3 regions of the Nitrospina sp. 32_T5 genome follow, and region 1 is predicted to be linked to each of the others. Evidence: riboswitches for the same ligand, from Rfam matches in the RefSeq annotation. Region 1 holds a riboswitch; each other region holds the start of a gene.
What was found. A riboswitch is a leader RNA that binds a small molecule or an ion and turns the genes downstream of it on or off. The one in region 1 is predicted to bind cobalamin.
Positions count from the first base shown of each region.

Region 2: linked by a shared signal. The riboswitch ahead of cobS (adenosylcobinamide-GDP ribazoletransferase) and the one ahead of ACTRW9_RS12395 (ABC transporter substrate-binding protein) in region 1 are both predicted to bind cobalamin.
Region 3: linked by a shared signal. The riboswitch ahead of ACTRW9_RS02380 (TonB-dependent receptor plug domain-containing protein) and the one ahead of ACTRW9_RS12395 (ABC transporter substrate-binding protein) in region 1 are both predicted to bind cobalamin.

Region 1 is NZ_JBQKUO010000004.1:232,909-237,155, forward strand. It holds gene ACTRW9_RS12385 (hypothetical protein) at 1-1,036, shown strand, start outside; gene ACTRW9_RS12390 (alpha/beta hydrolase) at 1,033-1,686, shown strand; cobalamin riboswitch at 1,750-1,916, shown strand; gene ACTRW9_RS12395 (ABC transporter substrate-binding protein) at 2,020-3,003, shown strand; gene ACTRW9_RS12400 (heme ABC transporter ATP-binding protein) at 3,000-3,797, shown strand; gene ACTRW9_RS12405 (FecCD family ABC transporter permease) at 3,797-4,247, shown strand, end outside.
Region 2 is NZ_JBQKUO010000001.1:522,906-527,152, reverse strand. It holds gene cobD (threonine-phosphate decarboxylase CobD) at 1-43, opposite strand, end outside; gene bluB (5,6-dimethylbenzimidazole synthase) at 40-1,266, opposite strand; gene cobS (adenosylcobinamide-GDP ribazoletransferase) at 1,263-2,036, opposite strand; cobalamin riboswitch at 2,287-2,471, opposite strand; gene ACTRW9_RS02355 (sigma-54 interaction domain-containing protein) at 2,954-4,006, shown strand.
Region 3 is NZ_JBQKUO010000001.1:528,360-532,606, forward strand. It holds gene cbiB (adenosylcobinamide-phosphate synthase CbiB) at 1-924, shown strand, start outside; cobalamin riboswitch at 967-1,128, shown strand; gene ACTRW9_RS02380 (TonB-dependent receptor plug domain-containing protein) at 1,246-2,997, shown strand; gene ACTRW9_RS02385 (cobyrinate a,c-diamide synthase) at 3,056-4,247, shown strand, end outside.

The DNA of each region.
Region 1 (4,247 bases):
TACGGTGCTCGATCCCTTCGGCGGCCTGGCGGACATCGCAAGCCGTAACGTGCGTGCCCTGCCGGGTCCGGTGTTCGAAGACGATCCCCTGCGCCTGCTCCGCGCGTTCCGGTTCGCCAACACGCTGGGTTTCGACATCGATGAAACCACCGCACGGCGCATCACCGAAACCCGCGGTCGCATCCGCACCGTCGCCGAAGAGCGATTGTCCTACGAGTTGCTGATCCTGCTCGGCACTCCCAACTCGCATATCGAACGAATGGTCGATACGGGCCTGCTGTCCGCGCTCATCCCGGAGCTGGCCCTGCATTTCGGCAACGAACCCGGTGGGCCCCTGCCTGAGAGTGGACTTGAGGAGCTCCGCATTCTGGACCGGCTGGAGATTTTGCTCACCGAGACCGAAAAGATTTCTCCGAAACACCGCGGCTACTTCCGCGACCATTTGGAAATCTCGCCGCGACGCGCTCTGCTCAAGCTTGCGCTTCTGCTGCGTCCGCTGGATACGATTCAGAAAACCTTTATCACCGGAACGAAAGCCCGGAACGACACCATTCCTGTCCGCATTTTGAAAGACCTGCGGCTCAGCAATGACCACATCCTCTTCACCGACCGGGCGCTCGCGGTGCATGCCCATCTGGTCGAGCACACCGAAACGCTGGCGGGTGACATCAGGGGAGAGAATCTTTCCGGCATTTATAATCTGTGCAGGCAGGCAGGCGACGATATTTTTTCCGGTGCGATTCTGGCCACGGCTGTTAAGATGGAGACCGGCGACGATCTTCAATCGTTTCTGCTGGCGCTCAACCGGATCCTGGAGTTTTACCTGAACACCTACCGGCCCGCGCAAAAGCATCCCGCGCTGTTGAACGGGAAAACGCTGACTCGCAAGTTTCACCTGTCTCCATCGCCAGCCTACAAAACCATACTCGACCGCGTGGAGGAAGCTCGCGTTCTGGGGACCATCGCCACGCGCGGGGAAGCCGAAGCGTTGGCCGCCGATCTCATTCAGCAACTTCAAATCAAACGGGACACATGAACATGCAATATCAGAACCAGACCTGGCTTGGAAAGAAAGTCATCATCGGGCAGACCGGAATCGATCCTGCCCAACCGGTGAACGTGCTCATCGGGTTTCACGGGGCGGAATCGACTCCGGAGAACATGCTGATCCACGGCAACCGTCTGCAATTGACCAACACCGTCACCGTCTATCCGGAAGGCCCAGTAGATGCAGGCAACAGCGTGTGGAGCTGGTGGCTGGACGGTCCCCGCCAGAAGGAAGCGGTCAGCCAGTTTCTCGACTTCACTGCGGGCATGGTCGACGAAACCCACCGCTTCATGAAGGAACAGAACGTCGCCAACGGATTCCACACCTGCCTGTGGGGTTTTTCCCAGGGCGGCGCGGCGTCGCTGGTGTACGCATTGATGGGCAAACATCCCGTGCACAAGGTGGCGTCCATTTGCGGCTTCCTGCCGGAGTTGCCCGAGATCACCACCAAAAACGCCGCGTCGCAGATTCTCGGCATTTTCGGCGCCAACGACGATGTGGTGCCTTCGTTCCTGGCCGAGCACGCACTGGACGAGATGCAAAGCCACGGTCACAACCTGACCATCAAAGAAACCCCGCAGGGGCACGAAGTGAGCGCCGAGAACATCCAGGACCTGATCCGGTTCCTCGAAGCCTGACCTCTTCCCCCCTTTCTGGGAATTTCGTTGACTTGCCCCAACGTTTTGCTATGCTGATCGCAAATTGAATCGCTGTATTCAGATGTAGGAAAGACGGTGCGAATCCGTCGCGGTGCCGCCGCTGTAACCGGGGACGACACCCGCATCTTGCCACTGTTCCAGGGAACGGGAAGGCGCGGGGAGTAGGACGATCCGGAAGCCAGAAAGCCTGTCTGGATATGCTTCACACACTCTCCGGGACCTGAGAGGTGAAGGTGACATGACCTGTTTCCCTTTCCACCCGGAAAGGGATTTTTTGTTTGGGCCTTCCAGGTTTCCGGTATGGAACCGGATATGACCGAGCGCCCGGCAATCAATCGCTTTCCCAAGCCATCGCTGTTTTCATCGCTCTCCGCATCAGGAACGAATTTCCGAAATGCGTTGGCAGTGGTGTGCCTGCTTGCGTTGCTGGCTTATGCCGGGTCCGCACTTGCGGATTCCCCCCCGAAAGCGCCGCAACGCATCATTTCGATGTCGCCGTCCATCACTGAGTTTTTGTTCGAGCTGGGTGTGGGCGACCGCGTCGTCGGCGTCACCAACTTCTGCAAATACCCACCGGAGGCCTGCACCCGCACGAAAATCGGCAGTCTTCTTCATCCCAGTCTAGAACGCTGGATCACGCTGAACCCGGACCTTGTCATCCACCAGGCCACCAGCCACACGCTCAGAAAAAACGCCCTCAATCTCGGCATCCGCACCCTCGGGGTGGAAATGCAGACCCTCCAGCAAATTTATGAGTCGGTGCGCAAGATGGGGGAGGTTTTGCAGATTGAAGATCGTGCGGAAAAGTTGGTCCACCGCCTCCAGTCCGGAATCGATGACTACCGGGGTAAGCTGAAGGGACACGCTCCCAGACCCGCCCTGCTGATACTGGGCGACAGCAACGAGCCGGGACGCAGTCTGTATGCAGTCGGGCCCAGTTCCTTTCTGGGCGAACTGTTCGCCCTCGCAGGGGCAGAGAACATCGTCACCGACACCATCGCTCCCTACCCGAAGATCAATAAGGAATACATTATCCAACAGTCGCCGCAGGTCATCATCGAAGCCGGACCGGCCATGAACATGACCGCAAAAGAAAAAGCGGCACGGCTTAAAGAGTGGGGGCGTTTTTCCACCATCCGCGCGGTTTCCGTTAATAACATCCATTTCATCGGAGCCGACTACATCCTCATTCCCGGGCCACGCTTGCTGAAAATACTCGACGACTTCGCCCGCGCCCTGCACCCGGAATTATTCGGACGACTGCCGAAATCCACCTCACAGGGAGGACAGGGATGACCGCCGCAATCGCACAACCACTCCTGCGCGCCGAGGGCATTTCGTTCGCCTACGACAAAGACCCCGTCGTGCACGAGGTGTCGCTGGACATTGCGTCGGGCGAATTCGTCGGCATCATCGGTCCCAACGGATCCGGCAAATCCACCCTTCTCAAACTCATGGCGGGCATTCTGGAACCGGACCGTCAGCACGTCCTGTTCTCCGGCCGCGATATCCAGTCCTGCAACCGCAAGCAACTGGCGCAGTCCATCGCGTGGATTCCTCAGGAACACCACATGCCGTTTCCGTTCAAGGTCAGCGAGGTGGTGATGATGGGACGGCATCCGTATCTCTCCGCGTTCACCTTCGAGGGGGAAACCGATTTCGAAATCGTCCGCCGCGCGCTGGAACAGACGCAGACCTCGGTGTTCGCCGAGCGGCTGTTCAACGAAATCAGCGGTGGCGAAAAACAGCGCGTCATGCTGGCCAGCGCCATCGCGCAGGAACCCGAGGCAATGCTATTGGACGAACCGACCTCCGCGCTCGATCTCAAGTACCAGGTGGAACTGTTACGGATTCTGGACGACCTCAACCAGAATCAGAACGTCACCATCGTCGTCGCCATGCACGACCTGCACCTCGCCTCGAAATACTGCCGCCGACTCGTATTACTGAAACAGGGCCGTGTGGTGAAAGACGGCGCGCCGGAGGAAGTCCTGCAGAAATCCATACTGGAAGAAGTTTACGAGATCGGCGTCAACATCTATCGTGATGAAGCCGATGGAAGTTTCCTGATTTCTCCGGGGGATGCGTGATGTGGACTCACACCCACGGACTCACCCCGCGCCGCTACGTGCAGGTGGTCACCGCGTTCTTCCTGCTCTTTCTTTTGATCCTTGGAATCGCGCCGCTGATTGGCCCAACCAGCGTCAACTTGATGAAGGCGTTGTCGCGCGACATCCCGTTCGCAGAAAACGTGGACGCGAACATATTATTCGTCGCCCGCTTTCCGCGCATCCTTTTGGGCGCGCTCACAGGCGGGGCGCTGGCCATCTCCGGCGCGGTCCTGCAGGCGTTACTGCGCAACGATCTCGCCGCGCCGTTCACCCTCGGCATTTCCAGCGGTGCGTCGCTGGGTGCAGTCATCGCCATCGCGCTCAATCTCAACTTCGTGTTCCTCGGATTCTCGTCGGTTCCCATTGCCGCGTTTCTGGGGGCCTTGGGGGCGATGTTGCTGGTATTCAGCCTGGTCAAAACGCGGCACG
Region 2 (4,247 bases), on a different contig from region 1:
CCTTGCTGCTGGAAAAACCGGCCTGCCGGGAATGATGGTTCATGGCCGCGTCTCCACCGTCTGTCCCCAGCGGTTGAAAAAGACCACGTCCTCCAGCGGAAGGCGTTGCGCCCATCCCTTTTCTTCCAGCATGGGTTTGGCATAGTCGGCGGCGGGGTACCCCAGGCACAGGTAAGCCACGGGTTCGACGGATTTTGGCAAAGCGAGGTCGGCCTTCAATCGATCCATTGACAGAATGCTCACCCAGCCGACCCCCACGCCTTCCGCGCGGGCGGCGAGCCACAGGTTCTGCACCGCGCAGCAGGTGCTGAACAGGTCCGTTTCCAGTACCGTGTTGCGTCCGAGGACGTGCGGTCCGCCACGTTCGCGGTCGCAGGTGACAACCACATTGACCGGCGCTTCGCAGATGCCCTCCAGTTTGAGCGAGGAATACAATTCCTGCTTCGCACCGGAATAATTGTTTGCTGCCTCACTGTTGGCATCACAGAAATTCTGAAATACCTTTTCCCTGAGCGCCGAATCGTCGATGACAACAAAATTCCACGGCTGACTGAATCCCACGGAACCGGCGTGGTGCGCGGCGCGCAAAATTCGTTTCAACGTATGCGGAGGGATTGCCCTGGATTGAAAGTGCCGCACATCGCGCCGCTCGAAGATGGCTCTGTACAGCCCGGCCTTGTCCTCCATGGAGAACGGATTGTTGAACCCCTTCCCGTTATCAGGCGAAGGAATTTCTTTGCAAGTGGATTTGAGAACCGTAGCGATGCCGGACACGGTATGAATGACTTCATCGAACCGGGCGGCGATGCGCTGGTTGGCCTCACCCGCCAGATCGCGAAACTCGCGGCCCAGTGGCGAGTCCGGAACAATGCCCGCGCCGACTTCGTTGGTGATGGCGATGACCGTGCCGTCGAACCGTTGACAGACGTCCAGCAGTTCATCCACGCGTCTCAAAATGCTTTCCCGCGTGAGAGAGGCCATCAGCAGGTTGCTCAGCCACAAGGTGATGCAATCCAGCACCACCAGGGAACCGGGAAGACAGGCGCCGTTTGCCAGTGACGACGCGGGGTCCAAAGGGTCCTCAATGGTGGTCCAGCCTGTTCCGCGTTCCCGTATGTGTTTTTCAATGCGAATGTTCATTTCTTCGTCCAGAGCCTGCGCGGTGGCGAGAAACACTTTCGGGCCGGAGTGCAGGGCGGCGAGCTCCAGGGCATGACGGCTCTTTCCGCTTCGGCATCCGCCGGTGATCAGGGTGGTCTGGTTCATAGGAATACAGCCTTTCCAAAAGAGAATTCTCCGGATGAAACGGAAGCGTGGTGGAACGCCGCCCCGGCAACCAGGAGGGCGGTTTCCACCAGTTCCGAAAGCGCACCGAAGGTGTCGCCGGTCATACCTCCGATCCGGCGATAAAAATAGATCAGCAAAAGCGTGCTGACGAAAACCAAAACCAATATGGAGATCAAACCGATGCGAACGTCGAGCGCAAACGGCAAGCCGAGTGGGAGCGCGCACCCCAGGAATGCCGGCGCTTTGGAAGTGGAGTGGAGTGGAGCGCCCATGCCTGTGCCGGCGCGCGCGTCCGGCATCGCAACCAGAGCGATCACCTGAGCCGAACGGGCGAAGGCGGGAGCGATCACCAGCCACCACCACGCCGCTGCCCCGGACAGGCCGTGCAGTGCGGCAACCTTGAGGCCGAGACAGAGAACCAGCGCCACCGCACCCATCACGCCGATGCGCGGGTCTTTCATGATGGCCAGCGATTCCTCGCGCGACCGGTGCGAGAACAGGCCATCGGCGCTGTCGGCCAGCCCGTCCAGATGCAACGCCCCGGTGACGATGGCAAGGAACGCAACGTCCACCACCGCACGCAGGAACGAGGGAAACAACAAGGATGAAACCGTGTCCACGGCAACAAGCATTCCGCCCAAAAGCAGCCCCACCCAGGGGAAATAGAAAACCATGCGCGTGTCGAAGGCGTGGCGGGAAGGCCCGGGCAGGATGGACAGAAACGACAGGGCGGAGAAAAACGCACTCATCGCAGCAATGCCTCCGTCAACCCGAATTTTAATTTGGAAAAAGAAGCCGGGGACCGGAGAAAAACGATACTCGCGGGGCGGACAGGGAACGGGCGTCCCCATACAGGGCGAATGAAATTTGAATGGAATGCAACGTAACAAGCTTCCACCGGAATCCTTGCTTCCAGTGAGAAGTCGGGCATAAAAAAATCCCAGCCTAAAAAAGGATGGGATAGTCGTTCTACCCTCAACCTCTCAGTCCACGAAGAGTTTGAAAATCGTTCGTTCAACAAGGTCTTCTGGCTTCCGGATCGATCTACTCGCCTCCCCCTTCCCATTCGCAGGAACAGTGGTGTGGGAGGGTTTCGTCCCCGGATACAGCGGCGGGCCCGCGACGGATTCGCACCGTCTTCCCTTTTTTGAACAAATCAGATATTCGAATGTGAGCTCATAAATATCAAATCGCTCACTATTGTCAAACAAAAATTCCTGGCCTGGCCTTTGAAGAAACTTTGGGAACCTAGTTCAAAATGAAAACAGCATGCTTTCTTAACAAAATAAAAACAAGAAAAGGAGAAGTGATCGTTAAGGAAAAAAATGGGAAATTGGAATAGGAATCAAAACAAAAAAACAGCTCACCACCTTCCGATATTTATATAAAGCCAATTCGGATTAATATAAATTTTCCTGGGGTCTAAAAAAAATAATAAAAACATCTCACCTCTATTCAATAGATTGAAATAAAAAGGTATGGGCTGTGGAAAACATCACTTGCAGTCCTTATAGGGGAACCGGAAAGGTTGACGTGGATTGGGTGTATGGGGTATGTTTCGGGTACCTCATGATCGAAAAGCCGAACAAGCCTCTCTATTTGCCCGAGTGAACCTTGAATTGATTGTGAACTGGTTCCCTGTATCAAAAGTGATGGAGGACAGGCAATGACCCTGGCAACGGGTAAAAACGGCGCGTCCCCTTCGCGTCCACCCGCTCCTCCCCTGGTTTATGATCCGCTGGATGAAATTGGCCTCATCGGGCATTCCCGCGAGTTCCAGCATGTCCGCGACCTGATTCAGAAATTGTCGCAGTTCGACGCCCCGCTTCTTGTACTTGGCGAAACCGGAACCGGTAAGGAAAGGGCGGCCCGAGCCATTCATTACCTTGGTACGCGGCAGAACTATCCATTTATTCCCGTCAACTGCGGCGCGCTACCCGACACGTTGGTGGAAAACGAATTGTTCGGTCACGCCAGCGGCGCGTTCACCGATGCGAAAGGCGACCAGTCGGGACTCATCGCGCAGGCCGAAGGCGGGACGTTGTTTCTCGATGAGGTGGACACGCTGTCGCCGCGGGCGCAGGTCACGTTACTGCGGTTTTTGCAGGACCAGAATTACCGTCCCCTCGGCGGCAAAAAATTCATTCGCGCCGATGTGCGGGTGATGGCGGCGAGCAACCGCGACCTGCACGCGCTGGTGAGAAAAGGTTCGTTTCGTCAGGATTTGTTGTTCCGCCTGGACATCCTCGACCTGGTCCTTCCTCCTCTTCGCCAGCGTGAACACGATATCGAAACATTGAGCCTCCATTTTCTCGAGCGCTATCGCACCCGTTACAATCTCCCGACGCGCAGTCTGCATCCCGAAACGCTGGAATGGATGCGAACCTACCCCTGGCCGGGCAACATCCGCGAATTGGAAAACTTCCTGCATCGCGCCTGCCTGCTGGCCGACGGCGACCAGATTCGCGTCGCGCCCCTATCGTGCAGTGTGGAAACAGGTTGCGTTTCCGGCGAAACAAGTCCGCCCGGTCCCGTCACCCATGTTTCGTTTCAAGAGGCAAAGGCGCAGGCGATCGAGGAATTCGAAGTGCGTTACCTGAGCGCACTGATTCATGAGACCGGCGGCAACATTACTGAAGCCGCCCGCCGTTCCGGCAAGGAGCGTCGTTCGCTGGCCCGCCTTCTCAAAAAACACGGCATCGACCGAACCCGGCTCTGAATTTCTCCTTTTATTTTTGATGCCATTCAAAGCTTTTTCATTATTGAGACAACGGTCTGCTCTTTTGTGACTCCGGTGGGTCATTTGCGCCCCACCTGGCGTTTTGCGTTCCATTGCGAAAATTATATTGATAAGAAAGAAGTTGTTTTGGTTTTTCACTTCCCCGGGCGGGTCAAAAAAATCCCATCAGAAAAATTCTGAGTCCTCGCAAACCCCTTTTAAATCAAGCTCTCTCCTCATT
Region 3 (4,247 bases), on a different contig from region 1:
TTGGGCGATCCCAGGCAATGGCCGCATCCCGTACGCTGGATGGGGACCGCAGCCACCAAATTGGAAATTTTATGCTACGGCCGTTTCCGCAGTTTGAAGGTCACCGGACTGGTCGCCAACGTCGTTCTGGTTACGGGAACGTATGCCTTGACGGATGTGGCATTGGAATTTTCGGAGATTGTGCATCCAACTCTGGGCTGGTGCCTGGAAGCATATTTAATTTACACCGCGCTTTCGATACGCGGGCTTTATGACGAAAGCCGGCCGGTGCGGGTTCACCTGGAATCCGAAAACCTGGTCGCAGCACGTAAAAGCTTAAGCTGGATTGTCGGCCGCGATACGAAAAATTTAAACGAAAAAGAAATCATTCGCGCCACGGTAGAGACCGTTGCTGAGAACACGGTAGACGGGGTGATTGCTCCATTGTTCTACGCCTGCATCGGCGGGGCCCCGCTGGCCATGGCATACAAATGCGTCAACACGCTGGACTCCATGTTCGGCTACCGCAACGAGCGGTACCGCGAGTTCGGCTGGGCATCCGCCCGGCTGGATGACGCAGCCAACTGGATACCAGCACGAATCGGGGGATTGCTGCTGGTGCTGGCGGCATTGATCGCAGGACAGGACGCCCACCGTGCATGGGCAACCATGAGAAAGGACGGGCAGAACCATTACAGCCCCAATGCAGGCATCCCCGAAGCGGCCGCGGCCGGCGCGTTGGGAGTTCGATTGGGAGGAAGCCAGTTTTACCAGGGAGTGTGGATTGAAAAGCCCACGCTGGGCCGGGCTTTCAAAGAGTTGGGCCGGGAAGACATCGCCGCCGTCCACCGCCTGTTGTTTGCCGCATCGGCGCTGGCTCTGTTTGCTTTTATCACCGCACGGGTCCTCGGGTACGCCATATTCATGAATCCATCGGGAGAATGATCAACAACAAACGATTCGTTTCCTAAAAGAAATCCAATATCTCATTCAACCAATTTTTTTGCCAGGGAAGTCCGGTGCGAATCCGGCACTGTCCCGCAACTGTAATGGGAGAAGACGCCGCAAGGAGCCACTGTCCTAGGGGATGGGAAGGCGCGGCGGTATTACACCCTGAGTCAGGATACCTGGCAGGAAAATGCATTCGTCCTTCGAGAGAAAGGAAAGAAAATGCGACGCTCTTTATTCATTTCTGTTTTTTGCTGTTTGCTTTTCACCCATACCAACCCTTCGGCCCTGAGGGCCGATACCGAAGAGGCGGAAGTCATGCATCCCATCACCGTCAATGCGGCGCGCGATGTTCTGGAACTGGAAAAGTTGCCGACTTCCGCCACGGTGATCACCCGCCAGGAGATCGAAGAGAAAAATTACATCAATATAGAAGATATGTTACGGGAAGAGCTGGGACTCGACGTCCTGCAGAACGGCACGCTGGGTTCCAGCACCACGATCTTCATGCGCGGTGGAGGGTCCTCTTCCACACTGGTTCTGATCGACGGGGTCCAGGTGAACTCCAACACGCTGGGCAGTTACAACTTCGCCCACATTCAGCCGGATAACGTGGAACGCATCGAGATCCTGCGCGGACCGCAAAGCACGCTGTGGGGCGGCGATGCGGTGGGTGGCGTCATCAACATCGTCACCCGCAAAGGGAAAGGCGCCCCTTCCCACCGGTTCTCCTTCGAAGGCGGCAGTTTCGCCACATTCAAGGAAACATTCAACACCCAGGGCGCGTTTGACCAATTCGATTACGCCTTCACCGCTTCACGCACCGACGCCGAGGGATTTTCCTCCGCCAACGAACAAAACGGCAACACGGAAAACGATGGTTACAACAACAACTCGTTTTCCCTGCGGACGGGACTCGACTTCGCAGAAAAACGCGGCCGCGCCGATTTCATCGGCCAGTACATCGACGCGCGCATCGATTTCGACAGCTTTGTGTTTGGTGTCGGGCAGGTGGACGGTCCGCCGCATACTTCCCAGGATTCGTACTACCTGGCCGCTCCCGTATCCTACAAAGTCCTGCCATTCTGGGAAATCCGTCTCAATCCCAATTTTGCCTATGACCAGGTGAAATCCCGCAACCAGCCTTCAGGCGACTCCACCATCATCAGCCGCACGAGCACACTTGACCTGCAAAACAAATTTACGGCAGGCGACCATTACAACGTGCTGGTCGGCGGCGAGTACCAGGTACGCGCCGGGGAAAACTTCTCCAACGGCATGGACCGCAAGCTCGACAACAAAAGCGCCTACATGCAGGGCATTTTTGATTATGAGGGTACCATTGTCATCACTGCCGGGTTCCGTCACGATGTCAACGACTCATTCGACGATGTCACCACCTACAAATTTGAAGCCGCCTACCGTTTCAATCAAACCGGAACCCGCCTTCGCGGCGCCTACGGCACAGGCTTTCGCGCACCGACAATCAACGACCTGTTCTTCCCCGGCTTTTCCAATCCCAACCTGCAACCCGAAGAGAACACCAGCTGGGAGGTCGGATTCGACCAGACCTTCCTCGACGGCGACATCACCTTCAGCACCGTGTACTTCGATGCCCGCTTTGAAAACCTGATCCAGTTCAGCCTGGCCACCTTCCGGCCGGAGAACATCGCCCGGGCCACTTCGCGCGGATTGGAGAACACGTTGACCGTCCGCCTGCCCCGGGACTTTGAAGTATCCGCCAACTACACCTGGAACCAGGCGTTCGATGCCTCCACCCGCACACAACTGCGCCGCCGGGCGGAACACAAGTTCCATGCCAATCTCCACCATTGGTGGCGAAACCGCCTGCACTCCCTCATCGGCGTCACACACAAAAGCAAAACACTGGACGGCGCTGCAGGAACCGACCCTTACATCGTCGTGCGCGCGGCGATGGACTACACCGTCAACGAACGATGGAAACTGACCGTGCGCGGTGAGAACCTGTTCGATGAAGATTATGAAGAAATCCCCGGATTCGGCACGGCGGGAATTTCCGGGTACGCGGGATTCGTTTACAGTTTTTAATTTTCCATGAAAGGGAACATCGTGTCAGACAAGATTCAAAACAGGGAAAGAAGGATTTATGTCAGCCCAAAATCATAACGCCTGCGGCCTTCTTATTGCGGGCACACACACCTCGGTGGGCAAGTCATCCATTGCCATGGGACTCATGCGGTGTTTCCGCAATCGGGGGTTCAACGTGAAGCCCTTCAAAGCAGGACCGGATTACATCGACCCCGGCCATCACGTTCTCGCCTCCGGAAATCCCAGCTACAATCTTGACTCGTGGATGGGCGGGGCCGAATACGTCCGAAACCTGTTTGAGGAGATCCTGGAACCCGGCGACCGCTTTGTGATCGAAGGCGTGATGGGACTGCACGACGGAGCACACGCAACGCAGGCAACCGGCTCGACGGCGGAAGTCGCGCACCTGCTCAACGTACCCGTCATCCTGGTCATCGACGGTTCCATGCTGGCCCGCTCCGCCGCCGCGCTGGTGAAGGGCTACATGGAATTCGACGACCGGGTGAACGTCTTTGGCGTGATCGCCAACCGGGTGAACTCGCCCGGCCATGCCAAAATTTTGAAAGACGCCATCGAGCACGCGACCCCGGCACGGTTTCTCGGCGCGCTGCCAGTACGAGAGGAGTTAAAAATGCCGAGCCGTCACCTGGGCCTGCATCTTGCGCAGGAACAGGATGCCGACATTTATGAACGGTGGGCGGCACACCTGGAGGAGCATCTGGACATCGCCGCCCTCCTGGACACCCTACCCGCCCGGGAGTCCATTTCAGCTTCCAAAACGAAGAACCAACGCTTCCCGATCATCCCTTCACGCAATCCCTTTTCTGCCGCCATCGCCAGGGACGCCGCCCTTCATTTTATCTACCAGGACACACTGGATTTGATCGAGCATTACGGCGGAACCATCGAATATTTTTCACCGCTGGAAAGTCCGGCGCTTCCATCCGGCGTGGACTGGGTTTACCTTCCCGGTGGCTACCCCGAGCTTCACGCGGAAAGATTGAGCGCCAATACCGGTTTGCTGAGTTCCTTACGCGAGTTTGTGGCCGCGGGGGGCCCCGTTGTGGGGGAATGCGGTGGACTGATGCTGCTGGGCAAAGCCCTCGTCGATGTTAATGGAATATCCCACTCCATGACGGGAGTTTTAGATTTCACCACTTCCTTCCTGGAAAAGAAACTGACCATCGGGTACCGCAAGCTGGAATACTCCCCGGAGGAAACGCCGGAATCTGTCATTGAATTGAGAGGCC